2 regions of the Streptococcus sp. DTU_2020_1000888_1_SI_GRL_NUU_041A genome follow, and region 1 is predicted to be linked to the other one. Evidence: predicted binding sites of a transcription regulator. Region 1 holds the regulator's gene; the other holds the start of a gene.
What was found. The regulator HrcA, encoded in region 1, represses chaperone genes, less so after heat shock. The targets are predictions, from matches to a motif close to TTAGCACTCNNNNNNNNNGAGTGCTAA.

Region 1 (3,832 bases):
TATTCTTTGCCGTTAGCAGCTACTTTTTCAGATGTTCCCATTTTTGATTTGATGGAAATGATTGTATCTGGATTTGTTACTGCTTGACGTTTTGCCGCATCACCAACGATGATTTCACCATTTTTGAATGACACTACAGATGGGGTTGTACGATTTCCTTCTGGATTTGCAATGATTTTGCTTTCAGTTCCTTCAAGAACTGCAACTGCTGAGTTTGTTGTACCTAAGTCAATACCAATAATTTTAGACATGTGTTTTTCTCCTTAAATTTTATATTCTATTTTCTTTTTGATACTCTTATTAGGCTGCGCCACCGTCAGAGTTTGACTTTATCAATCTCTTTGACTAAACTTTGAGCCTAAGGTCTCAAAGTTTGCGCGAATAGCGCCACGGCGAAGAGTATCGTCTTTGGTTCGCTTCGCTCGTTAAAAGCAAAGCTGAACAATTTTTTATCTTTCTTCATAGTTTATTGTCGTCTCGGACAAGATTTTTCGAGTTTTCTAGCCTAGTTATAGACCACTACCATTGCTGGGCGCAGGATACGGTCATGAAGTTTGTAGCCTTTTTGGAAGACCTGCGCGATAGTGTCAGCTGGGTGCTCATCGTCAGCTGGAACGGTTTGAATGGCCATGTGATAGTTATGGTCAAAAGCTCCGTCAGCTGGGATTTCTTCGATACCCTCTTCTTTGAGAGCATGAATCAAACTTTCCTGCACCATTTCCAGCCCCTTTTTGACATCATCTGTCAGCCCTTCAACGGCAAGTGCGCGCTCCAGATTATCTATCGAAGGCAAGATAGCTTTTGCCAGATCCTGACTACGGTATCTTTGCAGCTGCTGACGTTCTTCATTTGCTCGTCGCTGGATGTTTTGCATTTCTGCATGAGCACGGAGATATTTGTTTTCAAAATCTTCTGCTCGCTCATTAGCTAGTTCTAATTCTGATTTTTCAGGGCTTGCTGATTCAGCTTGTTCAGCTGTTTCTACAGCTTCCTCTTTTACTTCCACATCTTCTGGATGTTCTTCTTGTTTATGTTTTGCCACAAGGCACCTCCTTTTTAGGAATATTTATACTATATTTAATGGACTTCATAGTGATTGCTGCTCAGATAGCGATAGAAGTCGGTCAGCTTCATGGTCAGCACGCGATTGACAACATTCATCTGACTGACGAGCCGTTGGTAGTCAAGATTAACCGGACCGACAACTGCCAACACCCCAAATCCTCGATAAGGAATCAAGAATTTGCTGGAAATCAGTGTCAAATCAGCTAAACAGCTTTCTCTACTGTCTGCAACGCGCACGCTTTGCATCTGATCTTCAGCCAAACTGTCGCGAATCTCAAAGGCTACTTTCTGCGGGTCATCAAAAAACTGATAGGCCGTCAGGTCTGAGAATTCCAAGAGCTGAACCTTGCCAGACAGAATCACATTTTCCTTGAAAATATCACCAAAGATATGCTCAAAAAGCTGAATGACATTGTCCGTCGTAGTGAAATAGCGCTGGATAATCTGCGGAATTTCCGTCCGAATCTTGTAATGGATGTCCAGCACTGTCTGTCCCAAGAACCGCTCCCTTACTAGGCCTTTAAGCCTATCCAGGTCTTCTTTTAAGAAGTTACGCGGAATCATAAACTGACTGGTAATGGTATTGGACTCATCCAAGGTGAAGACCGCCAGAGCCGTGTGCTGACTGAGCACAACGATGTCAAAAGCTGTCAAACGCTGCCGACTGGGTTCTACATCCAGTGCAACAACCGTGCATCCACTGAGCTTGGTCAAAAGGTCTGCTGCCTGTTGAAGAATGTCCTCCAAGTTGAAAAACTCATGGTCAAAGGCTTTGATAACCTCATAAAGTTCATTCTCAGCGAGACGATCAAAGGACAGAGAATGCTTGACAAAGTACTGAAAACCAGCCACGCTCGGCTTACGGCCGCTGGACGTATGCGCCTTTTCCAGAAGCCCCTGCTTTTCCAAAGCTGCCATATCGTTGCGGATAGTGGCGCTGCTGGAATTGATAGAATCCTGCAGGGCTTTGGAGCCGACCGGCTCGTGAGTCTTGGTAAAGATATCAATAATCAAATTCAAAATCTCATTTTGACGCTCCGTGACCACGGCATCACCTCCAATCAAGATTCTGCTGTCAATTAGCACTCAACCACCTCGAGTGCTAACTCATGATTCTATTATACACTCTTCCACACCAAAGTCAAGACAAAAACTCAAAAAATTAGCACTCTTTTTTCAAGAGTGCTAAAAATCAGTCTAGCGACCTAGATTAGTCGTCCAAGATTTGCAAACGGCGCATCAAATAGAAAGAAATTCCTGAAAAAAGAAGCAGCCAAACTAGTAGAGCCAAAAATTCTCCGCTCCATAAATGGAAATGAGACCAATCTTTCATATAGCTAGTAAATAGGCCCATAAAACTATAACGCAGCACCTTAAATAAATCCTCGCTCATATTTGAAAACATAGGAATAAATGCCGCCAAGAGCATGGCTGGAACACTAAGAGATTGTGCCATGACCTGATTTTTACAAAACAGACCAACCATTAAAAAGAAGAAAATTAAGACCAGCATGGTCAATAAGAGAACCAAACTATAGCTGAATACCTGATTAGAAAGCTTGGCTCCCACCAAAATTGGGGTAATAACGATATAAAAAATCCCAATAATCGCTGGCCAGATTAAAGCAGAGAGAATGTATTGACCCGCTGTCACACCAGCCAAGCGCAAACTTTGCAAATTACGTTTTTCCCTTTCCTCAGCTAAGATTATAATAATGGGTGTTCCAACAGACATGGCTAGAGAGAAAGGCAGAGAGATCGTAAGCAACATAATAGCTAGTTTATCCGCTCCAATTTCCTTACCCGCTCCATTCAAAGAAAAAATAAATTTATAGAGAAAAATAAGGAAAATCGGCATGAAAACCTGCAATAGAATACTTTTATTAGCTAGCGTCACTTGACCTCTCAGCCAAATCATACCTTTTAATTTATTAGACATTTAAGGTACCTCCTGTCAACGTGATGAAAACATCTTCTAAAGTTGGTTCGCAGGAATGAATACTGATAACATTGGACAAATCCAAGCCTCCTTGCAGTTCATCAAAGGTAACTGTCTTCGTCGTCAAATCTTCATATTCTAAACGAACCTTCTTATCTGTATTATACTTTTGGATTATCTCATGCGGACTGCCCACTTCGACTAATTTTCCTTTACTTAGCAAGGCCAAGCGATTACACAAGAGGGTAGCTTCCTGCATATCATGGGTTGTCAGAAAAATAGTTGTCCCCTGAGCTTTTAGTTCCAGCAGTAGTTCATGAATGGTGCGAGAGGTTGACGGATCCAAACCACTGGTTGGCTCATCCAAGAAGAGCAGTTTAGGTCGATTAATCAAGGCTCGGACCAGCAACATGCGCTGCTTCATACCCGTAGATAGTTTTTCAGCCACCTTGTTGCGGCTATCATAAAGCCCCACTTTTCGGAGAAGTTCATCAACTTCTGCCATCTTAACACCAAAGAGCAAAGCATAGGCCTTGAGATTCTTATAAAGTGACATCTTTTCATAAAAACCGCTGCCATCGCTGACAATCCCAATCTGCTCCAGCACTTCTGCCTTTAAATCCTCAACCGGTGCAGACAGCACATGAGCTGTCCCAGCATCTGCAGACAACTGTCCAGTCAAGATATTGATAGTCGTCGTTTTACCAGATCCAGAAGGTCCTAGGAAGCCAAAAATTTCTCCCTCTTGGATGGAAAAATCGATTCCTGCCAAGGCTTCTTGTTCCTTGAATTTCTTTTTCAAGCCTTGCACTTCAATAATCGTCTTTT
Region 2 (3,832 bases), 580 kb from region 1:
TATGAATTGGAAGTAATCAAATCAGCTCGAGTAACCGCGCCGGCTGGTGGAGCTGATTTTGATGACGATGAGGAGGATATCTAAGATGGCTGAAAGAAAGAAAATAACTAAAAAGACTTTAGCGAAATCATTCCACCATTGGTACTATGGTCATTTGACTTGCTTCTCTCAAGAGCACATGCAGACTTTCGGCTACTTGACCTCTATGCTGCCAATCGTGGAAGAACTCTACAAAGACAAAGCTGAGCAGAAAGAAGCTATGCAGACCTATACAGCTTTCTTCAACACAGAACCTCAGCTTGGAGCTTTGGTAGTGGGGATTACAGCTGGTTTGGAAGAAGCGCGTGCCAATGGTGACGCTGTTGACGGCGAAACTATCAATGGTATGCGTGCCGGTCTCATGGGACCTATCGCAGGTATCGGTGACTCTTTGGTTGTTGGAACTTTGATTCCAGTTCTGCTGGGGATTGCCCTTGGACTCTCTAAAGGTGGAAATCCTATCGGCGCTCTCTTCTACATCCTTGTCTGGAATGTTCTCATCTATGGCGGTATGCGCTTTGCCTACTTCAAAGGCTATGAATTAGGGGACAAGGCGGTAGAATTCCTTGTAGGACCTAAAGGACAGGCGCTTCGTAAGGCAATCAGTGTCATTGGTGGTATGGTTATCGGGGCAGTTGCTGCAACTTGGGTATCTGTAACGACTTCATTAGAGCTGAAAAATGCTGATGGCGAAGCTTTCCTGAAGTTGCAAGAAAAGATTGATGGTGTTTATCCAGGTCTCTTAACAGCTGGCTTTATCACGCTTTGTTGGTGGCTGATGGCCAAGAAAAAAGTATCACCAAACCTCGTTATGCTCCTCTTGGTTGTCATTGCTTTGATTGGTGTAGCGCTTGGCATCTTTGACCCTCAACTTAAATACTAATTCTCGCTCAATTTTAGGCTGGCAGTAAGTCCGATTTGCAGCTAGTCTAATACAAATTTGTTTGAGCAGAGTAAAAGAAAGAACGGAGAAGATCATGACAGAACAAGAATTGATTCAAGGCTATGAAACAGAAATTCACTACCAGAAGCATATGATTGAAAATCTAGGACGCTGGTTCAGTCTCTTCTTTGCCATTGCCAGCATCGGTCTTGTTCTGATTTATCTCTTTCATGAGACCAATCTCCTAGCACTTATTGCAGGAATCGTCCTAGCTCTACTTGGTATCTTAGCCATGCTTTTGTTTGGCTATGGTATCTATAGAGGACGCCTAAATCTGCAAAAAGTGATTGATGATTTTGAAGCAAAACTAAAACTTGCAAGATAGATATTCCCCTAAAGACAAGTCTGAGAGGATTTTAGCTCGGACTTGTTTTTTCTTTGACTTTAGGAGGCAGCGAAGAAAAAATAAAATTTTTCTTTCATCTAGCCGGTTTTTTTCTTGACTATTTCTGACCAAGTGATAAAATAATAACTATAGATTAGCACTCGATAGTTTAGAGTGCTAAAAATTCAATCTTTGGAGGAAAACTATGTTAAAACCATTAGGAGACCGTGTGGTCTTAAAAGTAGAAGAAAAAGAGCAGAAAGTTGGCGGATTTGTCATTGCAGGCAATGGCCAAGCAGCGACTAAGACAGCAGAAGTTGTCGCAGTCGGACAAGGTATTCGTACTTTGAACGGTGAGCTGGTAGCCCTGAGCGTTAAGGAAGGGGACAAGGTTCTCGTAGAAAATCACGCAGGCGTGGAAGTCAAGGACGGAGATGAAGCTTATCTCTTAGTCAGTGAAGCCAATATTCTAGCAGTTGTCGAGTAAGATTAGAAGAGAGGAATAATAAAATGGCAAAAGATATTAAATTTTCAGCAGATGCAAGAAGCAGCATGGTTCGTGGAGTTGACATCTTAGCGAATACTGTTAAGGTAACTTTGGGTCCTAAAGGCCGCAATGTCGTTTTGGAAAAATCCTTTGGCTCACCCCTTATCACCAATGACGGTGTGACCATTGCCAAGGAAATCGAACTGGAAGACCATTTTGAAAATATGGGCGCTAAGTTGGTGTCAGAAGTTGCTTCAAAGACCAACGATATCGCTGGTGATGGAACAACAACGGCAACTGTTTTGACACAGGCTATCGTCCGCGAAGGGATTAAAAATGTTACAGCTGGTGCTAATCCAATCGGTATCCGCCGTGGGATTGAAGCAGCCGTTGCGACAGCTGTTGAAGCCCTGAAATCTAACTCAGTACCAGTTTCCAACAAGGAAGCTATTGCTCAGGTCGCAGCCGTATCTTCTCGCAGCGAGAAAGTCGGTGAATACATCTCTGAAGCTATGGAAAAAGTTGGCAATGACGGCGTTATTACCATTGAAGAGTCCAAAGGAATGGAAACGGAACTGGATGTAGTTGAGGGAATGCAGTTTGACCGTGGCTACTTGTCTCAATATATGGTAACCGACAATGAAAAAATGGTAGCCGAACTGGACAATCCTTACATCTTGATTACTGACAAGAAAATTTCTAACATTCAAGAGATTCTTCCTTTATTGGAAAATATCTTGAAAACTAATCGTCCGCTCTTGATTGTCGCAGATGATGTGGACGGAGAAGCTCTGCCAACGCTGGTTCTTAACAAGATTCGCGGGACCTTTAATGTCGTAGCTGTTAAGGCACCAGGCTTTGGTGATCGTCGTAAGGCTATGTTGGAAGATATCGCTGTCTTGACAGGCGGTACAGTGATTACAGATGACCTTGGTTTAGAGCTCAAGGACGCTACGATTGAAGCGCTTGGACAAGCTTCTAAAGTCACTGTTGATAAGGACAGCACTGTGATTGTGGAAGGTTCTGGTAATCCAGAAGCCATTGCTAACCGTGTGGCAGTCATTAAATCGCAAATTGAAAGCAGCACTTCTGAGTTTGACCGTGAAAAACTGCAAGAGCGCCTGGCTAAATTGTCCGGTGGTGTAGCTGTGATTAAGGTCGGAGCTGCAACTGAAACAGAACTCAAAGAAATGAAACTCCGCATCGAAGATGCCCTTAACGCAACCCGTGCAGCGGTAGAAGAAGGAATCGTCTCCGGTGGTGGTACTGCCTATATCAACGTATTGGACGCTGTTGCAGGTCTTGAGTTGGCAGGGGATGAAGCGACTGGTCGTAACATCGTTCTCCGCGCCTTGGAAGAGCCCGTTCGTCAAATCGCTCTGAATGCAGGCTTTGAAGGTTCAATCGTCATTGACCGTCTGAAAAACTCTGAAGTTGGTACAGGATTTAATGCTGCGACTGGCGAATGGGTTAACATGATTGAGGCTGGAATCATTGACCCAGTTAAGGTGACTCGTTCAGCCTTGCAAAATGCCGCTTCTGTTGCTAGTCTTATCTTGACAACTGAAGCAGTAGTGGCTAATCAACCAGAACCAGCAAGCCCAGCTCCAGCTATGGATCCAGGCATGATGGGCGGTATGATGTAGAAAATAACGGGATTATATATTTCTACAAATTAGATATAATCTTTATCTTATATTTATCAATTAGAAAACTGAGCAGATTTGTTCAGTTTTTTTATTGTGACTAGTTATCTAGCAAGCATTAATAATTATGCTTATTTTTAAAAACAAATTTATATATATGAATATTTATGGTCATATAATTCATATTTGTTCATTTATTATGCATCCAAATATTACATTTTTGTTTCAAAGAAATACAAGAAGATGACGGAGGAAACGGTTTTCAATTCTTATATGACAAGGTTTTTGGAGAAATAAATTGGTTTACACATTGTCGACAAAAGCTGAACTGGTAAAGGTAAATAGTTGACTTATAGTCAATCGTATGCTAGTCTAATATATGTAGTATATTG

Region 2: groES (co-chaperone GroES) is a predicted target of HrcA. The motif match lies at 1,462-1,488, and genes of this name have one in related genera.

Annotation. Positions count from the first base shown of each region.
Region 1 is NZ_CP135591.1:366,875-370,706, reverse strand. Features, by position in the region: gene dnaK (molecular chaperone DnaK) at 1-251, opposite strand, end outside; gene grpE (nucleotide exchange factor GrpE) at 506-1,042, opposite strand; gene hrcA (heat-inducible transcriptional repressor HrcA) at 1,078-2,112, opposite strand; gene RSK81_RS01965 (ABC transporter permease) at 2,276-3,004, opposite strand; gene RSK81_RS01960 (ABC transporter ATP-binding protein) at 2,997-3,832, opposite strand, start outside.
Region 2 is NZ_CP135591.1:2,305,654-2,309,485, reverse strand. Features, by position in the region: gene RSK81_RS11385 (PTS mannose/fructose/sorbose/N-acetylgalactosamine transporter subunit IIC) at 1-84, shown strand, start outside; gene RSK81_RS11380 (PTS system mannose/fructose/sorbose family transporter subunit IID) at 68-922, shown strand; gene RSK81_RS11375 (hypothetical protein) at 1,017-1,307, shown strand; gene groES (co-chaperone GroES) at 1,513-1,794, shown strand; gene groL (chaperonin GroEL) at 1,818-3,440, shown strand.